3 regions of the Shewanella litorisediminis genome follow, and region 3 is predicted to be linked to each of the others. Evidence: predicted binding sites of a transcription regulator. Region 3 holds the regulator's gene; each other region holds the start of a gene.
The links. Region 3 encodes NrdR, which represses ribonucleotide reductase genes. Its sites were predicted from a motif close to AAACACNANATNTNGTGTTT; they were not measured.
Positions count from the first base shown of each region.

Region 1: nrdA (class 1a ribonucleoside-diphosphate reductase subunit alpha) is a predicted target of NrdR. The motif match lies at 2,156-2,175, and genes of this name have one in related genera.
Region 2: nrdD (anaerobic ribonucleoside-triphosphate reductase) is a predicted target of NrdR. The motif match lies at 2,224-2,243, and genes of this name have one in related genera.

Region 1 covers NZ_CP069213.1:1,983,794-1,988,201, reverse strand. Annotated here, with positions in the region: gene gyrA (DNA topoisomerase (ATP-hydrolyzing) subunit A) at 1-77, opposite strand, end outside; gene ubiG (bifunctional 2-polyprenyl-6-hydroxyphenol methylase/3-demethylubiquinol 3-O-methyltransferase UbiG) at 532-1,245, shown strand; gene JQC75_RS08620 (HAD family hydrolase) at 1,238-1,897, shown strand; gene nrdA (class 1a ribonucleoside-diphosphate reductase subunit alpha) at 2,313-4,408, shown strand, end outside.
Region 2 covers NZ_CP069213.1:1,438,243-1,442,650, reverse strand. Annotated here, with positions in the region: gene nrdG (anaerobic ribonucleoside-triphosphate reductase-activating protein) at 1-42, opposite strand, end outside; gene nrdD (anaerobic ribonucleoside-triphosphate reductase) at 83-2,200, opposite strand; gene rssA (patatin-like phospholipase RssA) at 2,475-3,410, opposite strand; gene JQC75_RS06280 (hypothetical protein) at 3,505-3,678, opposite strand; gene JQC75_RS06275 (DEAD/DEAH box helicase) at 3,914-4,408, shown strand, end outside.
Region 3 covers NZ_CP069213.1:1,107,391-1,111,798, reverse strand. Annotated here, with positions in the region: gene ribBA (bifunctional 3,4-dihydroxy-2-butanone-4-phosphate synthase/GTP cyclohydrolase II) at 1-26, opposite strand, end outside; gene JQC75_RS04895 (riboflavin synthase) at 137-790, opposite strand; gene ribD (bifunctional diaminohydroxyphosphoribosylaminopyrimidine deaminase/5-amino-6-(5-phosphoribosylamino)uracil reductase RibD) at 828-1,970, opposite strand; gene nrdR (transcriptional regulator NrdR) at 2,082-2,531, opposite strand; gene glyA (serine hydroxymethyltransferase) at 2,636-3,889, opposite strand; gene ettA (energy-dependent translational throttle protein EttA) at 4,133-4,408, shown strand, end outside.

The DNA.
Region 1 (4,408 bases), 880 kb from region 3:
ATGGCGTAATCCAGGTACGAATTCTTGAGTTCGTCTTCGATATTAATTGGCGAAATAGATGAAGCCAAATCAGTCATAAACTGCTCGATCCCCTGAAAATTAGCTGACAAGTCGTTTTCCGTGTCATTGTCGAGCCTTCAAACGTGATTTGGCATTCTAACACAGTAATTTAATGTCGAAACCCCCTCATCCAATTCTCCTCAACACTGTGATCGAGGCAGATCTGTTACTTGCGCCAGATACCGAGTTATTGGTTTATTTTTCAGGTAGATAATTTGTTTTTCTGCCCCGATTGATTGTCCGGAATTTAGACAAGGGGGGCGTAAATGAATCGACCCTATTCCATGATTGGCTAAATTTTGGGCCAATTGCGGCGCTAAAGGGATAAAAACTCAAAAATTTGCGCTAAAGCGCTGCTCTGAGCAGCTTGGTGCTTCGTTTACCGTCTGGAATAGATATAATGGCGCTACCTAATTGATTTATTCCGCCCAATCGCCTTTGGCAGGTTGAGCTAAGGTTACCGGGGACGCTATGTCAGAAGTCTTGAACGTCGATATTCAGGAAATCGCCAAGTTTGAAAAAATGGCCGCCAGCTGGTGGGATCCCGACGGCGAATTCAAACCTCTTCATCAACTCAATCCGCTGCGGCTGAATTATATCGATCAGACCTGCGGTGGCCTGTTTGGCAAAAAAGTCCTTGATGTGGGCTGCGGCGGCGGGATTCTCTCTGAAAGCATGGCGCGCCTCGGTGCCAACGTCACCGGCATTGATATGGGCAATGAGCCTCTGGAGGTTGCCAGACTCCACGCACTTGAAACCGGTGTTTCACTGAGCTACGAGCGCTGCACCGCAGAAGAGCACAGAGACAGTCATAAAGAAGGCTACGATGTGGTGACGTGCATGGAAATGCTTGAGCATGTGCCTGACCCACTGTCTGTGATATCGGCTTGTTGCGACATGGTCAAACCGGGCGGCTATGTGTTTTTCTCCACAATCAACCGTAACCTGCGTTCGTACGTGGAAACCATTCTCGGCGCAGAGTACCTGCTGAAGATGTTACCCGTGGGGACCCACGATCACGGTAAATTCATTCGCCCTTCTGAGCTTATCGCCATGGTCGACCAAACCGAGCTTCTGTGTAAAGACGCCACCGGTGTGACCTACAACCCCATCACGGGCACCTTCCGCTATACCAGCAGTGTTGAAGTCAACTACATGATTGCGACGGTAAAGCCCCTTGAGTAAGCATGTATCAATGCGTGGGGTGTTGTTCGATTTGGACGGCACCCTGGTCGATACTGCGCCGGATTTGGTGGCCGCACTCAACCTCGCCCTGGATGATTTTGGTTTCTCACGCGTGTCTCTCGATAGTCTTCGCGCTGTGGCATCACACGGCAGTCTGGCCTTGGTTAAAGCGGCGCAGCCGGGCCTTGAAGACGCTATGGCCACACAGGTACAGCAGGCGCTTTTAATGCACTATGGCAAGGTGAATGGCACAGAAGCGCTGCTTTTTCCCGGGATGCCTGGCTTACTTGAGCATCTGCACAGCCACAGCATCCCCTGGGGGATAGTCACCAATAAAGCGGCTCGATATGCAAGGCCGCTGTTGGACAGACTCGGTCTGGCACATCAGTGTACCAGTCTCATCAGTGGCGATACTGTCACCCGGGGCAAACCCGATGCTGGCCCCATGCTGCTTGGTGCATCACATTTGGGCACCAATGCCGGGCATATCCTGTATCTTGGGGATGCCAGACGCGATATGGAAGCGGCGCGCCGCGCCGGTATGGTCTCTGTGCTCGCGGCCTGGGGCTACCTTTCTTCTCTCGATGAAGCCCATGACTGGCCAATCGATATACGTTTGATGCACCCCGAAGACCTGATAGCTCACCTTTAAGATCGCTTTTCCATGCAATAGGCCGGCATTATGGCTGTCAAGGGATCATGAACCGATCGCTTGCAAGATAAGCGATCGGTTCGTTTCACTGACAGGGTCAAAAAAGTGTCACATTAACGACATGGCACACGGAAATTGACCTCGGAAGTTAGTCGATACTAACGTTGGTTTTTTTCCTCAAGATATCCACAAGTTCTTCATCGAATTCTTACTTGCAAATGCCCTCTTACCTCACTATCTTGTATCTTAACTTTTAATAAGCACCATATCTTGTGTATTGGTAGCAATCGGACACACTAGAGGTGTCCACCCCGAAACGCTTGTTGTGTCAGTATAAAGCGGTATTGCGGGGCGCACGGCACGATTGTTTACATGGATATGTAGGGCAATACCAATCTATAAAGGCCTATCTTCAATGAATAGCAACATGACAGTCACAAAACGCAGTGGCGAACGCGAGCAGATCGATCTCGACAAAATCCACCGCGTGGTTACCTGGGCAGCCAAGGGCTTAAAAAATGTTTCCGTTTCTGAAGTAGAACTGCGTTCACACCTGCAGTTTTTTGAAGGCATCCCTACCGAAGCCATCCACGAAACCATTATTAAAGCGGCGGCGGATCTGATCTCTCCCGAGTCTCCGGACTATCAGTTCCTGGCCGCCCGCTTGGCTGTATTCCATCTTCGCAAAAAGGCGTTTGGCCAGTTTGAGCCGCCAAAGCTGTATGACCATGTAGTGAAACTGGTTGAGATGGGCAAGTACGATCGCCATATCCTTGAAGACTACACGAAGGAAGAGCTGGACGTTCTTGACAGCTACATCGACCACTGGCGCGATATGAACTTCTCATACGCCGCAGTGAAGCAGCTGGAAGGCAAATATCTCGTTCAAAACCGTGTAACCCACGAAGTGTACGAGAGTGCCCAGTTCCTCTACATTCTGGTAGCCGCCTGCCTGTTTGCCGGTTATCCAAAAGAGACCCGCTTGAAGTATGTAAAAGACTTCTATGATGCGGTATCCACCTTCAAGATCTCACTGCCTACGCCGATCATGTCGGGTGTGCGTACCCCTACCCGTCAGTTCAGCTCCTGCGTATTGATTGAGTGTGGTGACAGCCTGGATTCCATTAACGCCACCGCGTCTTCCATCGTGAAGTACGTCAGTCAGCGTGCCGGTATCGGCGTGAACGCAGGCCGAATCCGCGCCCTGGGTAGCCCAATTCGTGGCGGCGAAGCCTTCCATACCGGCTGTTTGCCCTTCTACAAGTATTTCCAGACTGCGGTGAAGTCCTGCTCTCAGGGCGGGGTTCGCGGTGGCGCAGCGACGCTCTTCTACCCCATTTGGCACCTGGAAGTGGAGTCGCTGCTGGTACTGAAAAACAACCGCGGCGTCGAAGATAACCGTATCCGTCATCTGGACTATGGCGTACAGCTGAACAAACTCATGTATCAGCGTCTGATCAAAGGCGAGAACATCACCCTGTTCAGCCCATCTGACGTGCCCGGCATGTACGATGCCTTCTTTGAAGATCAGGACGAGTTCGAGCGCCTGTACACCAAGTACGAGCAAGACCCGAGCATCCGTAAAAAGTCGCTCAAGGCCGTTGAACTGTTTTCACTGATGATGCAGGAACGTGCCTCTACCGGTCGTATCTATGTGCAGAACGTGGACCACTGCAACACCCACAGCCCGTTTGATTCAAGCGTTGCGCCTATCCGCCAGTCAAACCTGTGTCTGGAAATTGCGCTGCCAACCAAACCATTGGACAGCGTGGATGATACCAATGGCGAAATTGCACTCTGTACTCTGTCAGCGCTGAACCTGGGTGCCATCGAGAACCTGGAAGAGCTGGAAGGCCTGTCGGATCTGGCGGTACGTGCCCTCGATAGCCTGCTGGACTATCAGGACTACCCAATCAAGGCAGCCAAGCTCGGCTCCATGAACCGTCGTACCCTGGGTATTGGTGTGATTAACTTCGCCAACTACCTGGCTAAAAACGGTAAAAAATATTCAGACGGCAGTGCCAACAACCTGACCCACAAGACATTCGAGGCCATCCAGTTCAACCTGTTGAAAGCCTCGATGAATCTGGCCAAAGAAAAAGGTGCCTGCCCGGCGTTCCATGAGACCACGTACTCTCAGGGTATTCTGCCAATCGACACATATAAGCGCGATTTGGACAAGATTTGTGACGAGCCGCTGCATCTGGATTGGGAAGGACTGCGTGCCGACATCAAGCATTATGGCCTGCGCAACTCTACCCTGTCAGCGCTGATGCCATCTGAGACCTCTTCGCAGATCTCCAATGCCACCAACGGTATCGAGCCGCCACGCGGACTGATTTCTGTAAAAGCCAGTAAAGATGGTCAGCTCAAACAGGTCGTGCCTGACTTTGATGAACTGCGCGACGCCTACGAGCTGCTGTGGCAGATGCCGTCCAATGACGGTTACCTGCAATTGGTCGGCATTATGCAAAAGTTTGTGGATCAGGCGATTTCAGCCAACACCAACTA
Region 2 (4,408 bases), 330 kb from region 3:
CCCGTTGAGCACATCCAGCGGATAGTACTGGTGGTAGTTCACAAGATGATGCTCCGTGCGCTTCCATTAAAAAGCATTGCTATTACAGATGCTTGACCCGGCGTTTGACCTCTTCCTGTTTGCCATGGTTAAAGGGGCGCGCATCAGGGCTGCCAAGATAGCCACATACCCTGCGGGTCACAGACACCCGGCTGGGCTCGTGATTACCGCAAACCGGGCAAACAAAGCCCTTGCTGGTACAGTCAAACTCGCCGGTAAAACCGCAGTCATAGCACTCATCAATGGGAGTGTTGGTGCCATAGTAGGGTACACGGGTGTAGCTGTAGTCCCACACGTCCTCAAGCGCGTCAATATTATGCTGCATGTTGGGATATTCGCCGTAACAGATAAAGCCACCACTGGCGAGCTCAGGGTAAGGCATCTCAAAGTCGATTTTATCGAAGGGCGAGACTTTCTTTTCCACATCCAGGTGGAAGCTATTGGTGTAGTAGCCCTTGTCGGTCACCCCTTCTATCAGGCCGAAAGCCTTGATATCGAGCTTGGCAAAGCGACTGCACAGACTCTCGCTCGGAGTACTGTAGAGGCTGAAGCCATAGCCGGTTTCCCGCTTCCACTGATCCGTGGCCTGCTTGAGGCGCGCCACAATGGCAACGGCCTTTTGCCGAAGTCGCTCTGAGTCGTACACATGCTCCTTCGTGCCATAAAGGGCATTCACGGTTTCGTGAAGACCGATATAGCCGAGGGAAATGGACGCGCGGCCATTTTTGAAAATAGGCTCAATATCATCGTCAGGGCGAAGGCGTACACCGCATGCCCCTTCCATGTACAGAATGGGCGCGACTCTGGCCTTAACCCCCTTCAAGCGTTCGATGCGGCTATCAAGGGCCTGGCGGGCAACCTGCAGCCGCTCCTCCAGCAGTGCGTAAAAGTGGTTTTCGTCGCCACCGGCTTCAATGGCGATGCGCGGCAGGTTAAGGCTCACTACCCCGAGGTTGTTGCGGCCTTCGTGTTCCATTTCCCCGTCTTTTTCGTACACACCCAGGAAGCTTCGACACCCCATGGGGGTTTTGAAAGAGCCTGTGACGCGAACCACTTGCTCATAGTTGAGAATGTCCGGATACATCCGCTCTGTGGCGCACTTGAGTGCCAGACGCTTAATGTCGTAATTGCAGTCGCCTGCTTTGTGGTTGATGCCATCACGGATGGCAAACACCAGCTTGGGGAATACCGCTGTCTTGCGGTTTTTACCCAGACCCGCCATACGCACCTTGAGAATGGACTGCTGAATAAGCCGCGACTCCCAACTGGTGCCAAGCCCAAAGCCAAAGGTGACAAAGGGGGTCTGTCCGTTGGCTGTATGCAGGGTGTTTACCTCGTATTCCAGCGACTGGAAGGCGTCGTGGCATTCTTTTTCTGTCAGGGCCCTGGCATAAGCCACCGCATCGGTAATGCCCCAATGCAGCGCCGTTTGATAGTGTTTGTCATAGCTCTTGGCCACATAGGGGGACAGCACTTCATCGATGCGATTGATGGTGGTACCGCCGTAAATGTGGCTGGCCACCTGGGCGATGATCTGTGCAGTCACCGCAGTGGCCGTGGAAATGGACTTTGGCGTTTCGATTTCGGCATTGCCCATCTTAAAGCCCTTGGTCAACATGCCGGAAAGGTCAATCAGCATACAGTTGAACATGGGGAAAAAGGGCGAGTAATCCAGATCGTGATAATGGATTTCTCCCGCCTCATGGGCTGCCACCACCGCCTTGGGCAGGATGTGACGCTTGGCGTAGTGACGCGCCACAATGCCGGCAAGCAAATCGCGCTGGGTCGGGATTACCTTGGAGTCTTTATTGGCATTTTCGTGCAGCAGTGCGGCATTGGTTTGCTCCACCAACGAGCGAATTTCCAGATTCAGTCTGCTGGTCGCTTCACGGCACACGTCTCTGTCGTGGCGATACTCGATATAGTGGCGGGCAACTTCTTTATAAGGACCGGACATCAGGCAATTTTCCACCGCATCCTGCAGCTCGTGGATGGCGACTTCGTCGCGCTGTGCCACCTCGGCCGCCACCACAGACGCCACCGTGGCCGCATAGTCTTTGTCCTCAACACCGGCTGCCCCCTGCGCTGCAATCACAGCATCCCGCAACCGGGTTTCATCAAAGGCTGCGCGGCAACCATCCCGTTTGATAACCACTGGCATAGTCAGGTCCTCTTTGTTCACCCAAGCACTATATGTTGAGCTTATTTTTTATCCAGATACAAAATGTAGTGTATTAGGCGACAAATACCAGACCGATACCTTGATATGGATCATGTTTGGGAAAAAGATAAATTTCCCCTTTTTGAAAACCTGTGGCAGGTAACTTTTTCACACTTATCCCCCTTGACCCGGGATAAATTCGCCATTAGGCAGGCACAAAAAAACCGCCGGACTCAGAGATAGAGTGGCGGTTATTTGGTCAACGCTTCGGAGGTTAACCGAGTGCAGCTTCCAGCAGATGGGCCTGGGCCATCACTGCACTGTAACCCGCATCGATGGCCTCTGCGGCGCGATGGAACTCCATGGTGCCAATGTCGGCTACCTTGGGTACCAGGCACACATCGGGCGGGTCGCCCATCAGGCGCGCCCTTTTGTGTCGCTGCTGCACTATCTCCATGGACTGGTTCATGACTGCCAGCATCCCCGGGTCATCACGGGTGCCAAGGGCAAACTTATCCGACAAACTGGCGATATAGTCGCGGCCGCGGGCAAAAAGGTCCATAAACCCGCCCTCCTGCTCGGCCAAGGCCCGCGTTTCTTCCTGCGGAGTGATGGCTTCACTGCGAAGGGTCACAGGCACGGCCTGAATGCGGCTGCGGCGCTGACCATCCAGGTCAACGGCAATCACCACATCCACATCCAGCGCACGGCAAGCCGACACGGGTACAGGATTGACCACAGCGCCGTCTACCAACCATCGATGGCCCTGGCGCACCGGCGGCAAAATACCGGGCATGGAGCAGGACGCCCGCACGGCGTGGCGCAGATCCCCCTGGCGAAACCAAATTTCCTGGCCGCTGTACAAGTCGGTGGCAACCGCAATAAAGGGCATGGACATGGATTCAATGTCCATACTGCCGATACGACTTTGCATCACATCAAACACCTTTTCCCCGCGAATGAGCCCGCCGCGGCGCCAGCTTAAGTCCATAAGCCCAAGAACGTCCCAACTGGAAAAACTTCTGACCCATGACTCCAAATCGCCAAGACGCCCGTTGACATAGGCGGCGCCCACCAAGGCACCAATGGAGCAGCCCGCGACCCGCTCCGGCTTTATGCCCAGCTCATCAAGGGCGTTGAACACCCCTATGTGGGCCCAGCCTTTGGCGGCACCACTGCCCAGGGCAATACCAATACGGGGTTGGCTCATCTACGACTCCTTTGCAAAGATGAAAGCAAGAATGACTCTGACTATAAACGACAAGCGCCGGCAGGTGCCAGCGCTTGGGAAGAAAGAGAAAAATCTATCGGCTTCGGCCTTTGAAGAGATAACCGAGCCAGCCAAACCAGGAACCCAGAGTCACAGCCAGTATCCACCAGCTTTTTTGGCGGGCGGTCACCACGTCAGACAATCCGATGTGTAAAACGGGGATCATCCAACCGAAAATGACAATGGCGAGTGCAATCCAAAAGTCCATTTACGCCTCCGGGGCGGCAGGGTCGTTGTGCGTGTTAATTTTTCAATCGCTCAAACATAAGGCAATTATTTCGCTGAAGAAAGCGCCAACAACGGATTTTTGACGGTTGTCACAGATATTGACGCACAAGTTCGATAGGAAGCCCAGTGTTAAGCAGGCAGAAGCACACTTGTCATGGCGCCAAGCGGCCGATGGCGCTATAATTCCCGGCTTGAATTTTTCCGGAGACCATCCTTTGCAATTTTCTGATTTTTCCCTCGATAAGCGCCTCATGCAAAGCCTGAAGCACATGGGCATAGAGACGCCTACCCCCATCCAGAGTCAGGCCATTCCTGTTGCCCTTGCCGGCAAGGATCTGATGGCCTCGTCCAAGACGGGCTCGGGAAAGACGCTGGCATTTTTGCTGCCTGCCATGCAAAGGGTGATTTCCAGCAAGGCGCTGTCAAAAAAAGACCCGCGGGTGCTTATTCTGCTGCCCACCCGAGAGCTGGCGCAGCAAGTGTATGCTCAGCTCCGTCTGTTGGTGGCCAATACCCAATACCGTGCCATCAGTGTGCTGGGCGGTGAAAACTTTAATGACCAGGCCAAGGCCCTCGCCAGGGAACCCCATTTTATTGTGGCCACCCCCGGACGCATTGCCGACCACCTGCAGCAGCGCCACCTGTTTTTAAACGGGCTTGAGCTGCTCATCCTCGACGAAGCCGACCGCATGCTGGATCTGGGATTTGCT
Region 3 (4,408 bases):
ATTTCTTCGATACTGTGTAGCGCCATTGTAAGACCTTTATTTTCTTTTAGAGTGTTGTGAATTTTAGCGGCCTGCGGGCCAAAAAACAGGGCCGGGCGCACAAAGCGGTGCTTTGGCTGACCGGCGCTGAGCGCGCTCAGCGCATAAATCCGCTGCGGGCAAGCAAATCCAGAGTCACACCGCCGGATTGGGAGTCTTCGCCGCGTTGCATCAACCGCTCGAGATAGCGGGCAATCTGGTCGACTTCGAGATTCACCTTGTCGCCCACCGCCAAATCAATCAGGGTGGTTTCACCGGCTGTGTGGGGCACTATGGTCAGGCGAAAACGGCTGCCATCCACCTCGTTGACGGTGAGGCTCACCCCATCGATGGTGATGGATCCCTTGTGGGCGATATAGCGGGCAAGCTCGGCGGGGGCCTCCAGCCAAAACTCGATGGCTTTGCCCAGGTGGCTGCGACTGACGACAACCGCACGGCCATCCACGTGGCCGCTCACCAGATGTCCACCCAGGCGGGTGCTTGGGGTCACAGCCTTTTCCAGGTTCACCGCCTGACCGGGGCGATACTCGCCAAAACCGGTGAGCTTCACCGTTTCGGCTGAAACATCGGCCACATAACCATCGGCAAGGCATTCCACCACGGTCAGACACACACCATTGGTGGCAATACTGTCGCCAAGGCGCACATCGGATAAATCCAGCTTGCCGCTGGCTACCGTCAGGCGAATATCATCGCCTTTGCGATCGGTTCGTCTTAAATGGCCTACGGCTTCAATGATCCCGGTAAACATAAATCCTCTTTAGGCTCGATTCAGCGGATGCTGATTTTCAGGCCACGGTGAAGGTAAAGCGCCAATCCTGGCCCACTTTGCGCTCGTCAATAAGCTTAAGACCCGGCACCTCGGCCATGGTCTGATAATCGGGCAGCTGCAGCATATCGCGGCCATGGCTGCCAAGGAGCTTGGGCGCCTGATACAGCACCAGCTCATCACAAAGCCCTGCGGCGATAAAGGCGCCCGCCAGGGTGCCGCCTGCTTCCACCAGCACCCGGTTACAGTTTTCACCGAGGTGAGTAAGCAGCGCGGCAAGGTCAATACGGCCATCAACGCCCGGCAAGGTCAAACAGGTGACAAAATCCGGGATGGAATGCAAAAAATGTGCATCGTATGGCTCAGCGGATACCAGCAGTATGGGGCCGGTAATACCAAAGAGTTTGGCATCGGCGCTCATGCGGCGCTGACTGTCGAGCACCACCCGAATGGGCTGGATAAGCTCAGCCTCCGAGAGGCTTGCGCCCAGGCTGCCAAGCTCACCATGGCGGACATTGAGACTGGGGTCATCCAGCAGTACCGTATCGATACCGGTAATCAGGGCGCAGGACTTTGCGCGCAGCCTTTGCACGTCGCGGCGGGCCTCGGGCCCTGTGATCCACTTGGACTCACCGCTGGAAAGCGCGGTTTTACCGTCGAGACTCGCCCCCACTTTGACGGTCACGAACGGGCGGGCACGCTCCATTCGTGACAAAAAGCCCGGGTTGAGCGCGCGCGCTTCGGCTTCCATCAGGCCATGGGCCACCTCGATACCGGCATCCTGCAGCAGCTTAAGCCCCTTGCCCGCCACCTGTGGGTTGGGGTCGGTCATGGCCACCACAACGCGCTTTAAACCATTATCAATCAGTGCCCTGGCACAGGGCGGGGTGCGGCCATAATGGCTGCAGGGCTCGAGAGTGACATAGGCAGTGGCGCCGCGGGCCTTGACTCCTGCCGCCTTGAGGGCATGCACTTCGGCGTGGGGGCCACCTGCGCGGATATGCCAACCTTCACCTACGATATCGCCTGCGTCATTCACTATCACGCAGCCCACATTGGGATTGGGGCGGGTGGTGTACTGGCCACGCTTGGCCAGCATGATGGCGCGGGCCATCATGGCATGGTCCTGGGCTGAAAATGGGCGGTTGGCAGAGTGGCTCATGGCTTGGTTCTGTCGCTGCTGTAATGTCAAAAGGTTCTGCTAATTCTGGAGCTTCAACTATTTCTGTAGCTTCAACTATTTCTGTAGCTTCAACTATTTCTGTAGCTTCAACTATTTCTGTAGCTTCGCTATAGCCTCACCAAACTCGGAGACGTCTTCAAAGGCGCGATAGACAGAGGCGAAGCGGATATAGGCCACTTTATCCAGCTCTATCAGGCTGTCCATCATCAGGTTGCCAATCATCTCAGAGGGGATTTCCCGCTCGCCGGTGGCGCGCAGGGTCGACTTAATCTTGTTCATCGCCTGGTCAATCTGATCGATGGACACAGGGCGCTTTTCCACGGCTTTTAACATGCCGCTGCGCAGCTTTTCATCGTCGAACGGCTGACGGGTGCCATCACGCTTGATGACCCTCGGCATCACCAGCTCGGCACCTTCAAAGGTGGTAAAGCGCTCGTGGCACTCGGTGCACTCCCGCCGACGCCTTACCTGATGCCCTTCCCCCACCAGACGGGAGTCGATCACCTTGGTGTCGGTTGCGTTGCAAAATGGACAGTGCATGGGGCCTCCTGGCGTGCTGAATGAAGGGCGAAATGGAACCGCAATACAAATAAAAATGGCCGCTATCGCAGCGGCCATGAGTGTATCCTATTCAGGTTAAAAGGTTAACCGTAAACAGGGAAACGAGCGCACAGTTCCAGTACCTGACCTTTTACGCGTGCAATCACACTCTCGTCTTTGGCATTGTCCAGTACATCACAGATCCAGTGAGTCAGCTCACGTGCTTCGGCTTCTTTGAAACCGCGGCGGGTGATGGCTGGGGTACCGATACGGATACCGGAAGTGATGAAAGGAGAACGTGGGTCGTTTGGCACTGAGTTTTTGTTCACGGTGATGTTGGCAGCGCCCAGAGCCGCGTCGGCTTCTTTACCGGTCAGGTCGCGGCCAATCAGGTCCACCAGCATCAGGTGGTTGTCGGTACCGCCGGAGACTATCTTGTAACCGCGCTCAAGGAACACTTCCACCATGGCCTTGGCGTTGGCAACTACCTGCTGCTGATACACCTTGAACTCAGGCTCCAGCGCTTCTTTGAAGGCGACCGCTTTACCGGCGATAACGTGCATCAGCGGGCCGCCCTGACCACCCGGGAATACCGCTGAGTTCAGCTTCTTGTACAGGTCTTCGTCGTTGGCAGCAGACAGAATGATACCGCCACGGGGACCGGCCAGGGTCTTGTGAGTGGTAGAGGTCACTACGTGAGCGTGTGGAACCGGGTTTGGATACACACCGGCGGCCACGAGACCGGCCACGTGGGCCATGTCCACAAACAGGTAAGCGCCAATCTTGTCGGCGATTTCACGCATGCGGGCCCAGTCAACGATGCCAGAGTAGGCAGAGAAACCGCCAATCATCATCTTTGGCTTGTGCTCAACGGCCAGACGCTCCATTTCGTCGTAGTCAATCTTGCCGGTTTCATCGATGCCGTAAGGAATGATGTTGTACAGTTTGCCAGAAAAGTTAACCGGTGAGCCATGAGTCAGGTGACCACCGTGGGCCAGGTTCATACCCAGTACAGTGTCACCTGGCTTGAGCAGGGTCATGTACACGGCGCTGTTGGCCTGAGAACCGGAGTGTGGCTGTACGTTGGCGAAAGTGGCACCGAAGAGTTCTTTGGCGCGCTCAATGGCCAGGGTTTCCACGATGTCGACGTACTCACAGCCACCATAGTAACGCTTCCCAGGATAACCTTCGGCGTACTTGTTGGTCAGCTGTGAACCCTGAGCCTGCATCACGCGGGGAGAAGTGTAGTTCTCGGAGGCAATCAGCTCGATATGCTCTTCCTGGCGAAGGGTTTCGTCTTCAATCGCCTTGAACAGCTCGGGATCATAGTCGGCAATATTCATGGTCTTCTTCAGCATTGGTCACTCCAGCTGGCAAATCTTATAGGTAGGGTTGCGCGGTATTCTACTCTGCAATCGATCACAATCCCAGCCGCAATATGATGAAAATCCCTCTCTGTGCCGATGACTGTGTTTCATCATCAAAACAACCTGCCTGATGAATGGGATTTCACATCGCCATCTGGAGAATAGTGCCCCGACTTGGTAAACTTCGGCCAATTTTCAGCGCTTAATTCTATTTGTAAATCGCAGAGAGACGACATGGCTCAGTTTGTTTACAGCATGCTGCGGGTTGGCAAAATCGTGCCGCCCAAGAAGCAAATCCTTAAAGACATCTCCTTAAGCTTCTTCCCCGGCGCCAAGATTGGTGTTCTGGGTCTGAACGGCTCGGGTAAATCCACATTGCTGCGCATCATGGCCGGTATCGACACCGAAATCGAAGGTGAAGCCCGCCCCATGCCCGGCCTCAAGATTGGCTACCTGCCCCAGGAGCCACAGCTTGACCCGAACCAGACAGTGCGTGAAGCCATCGAAGAA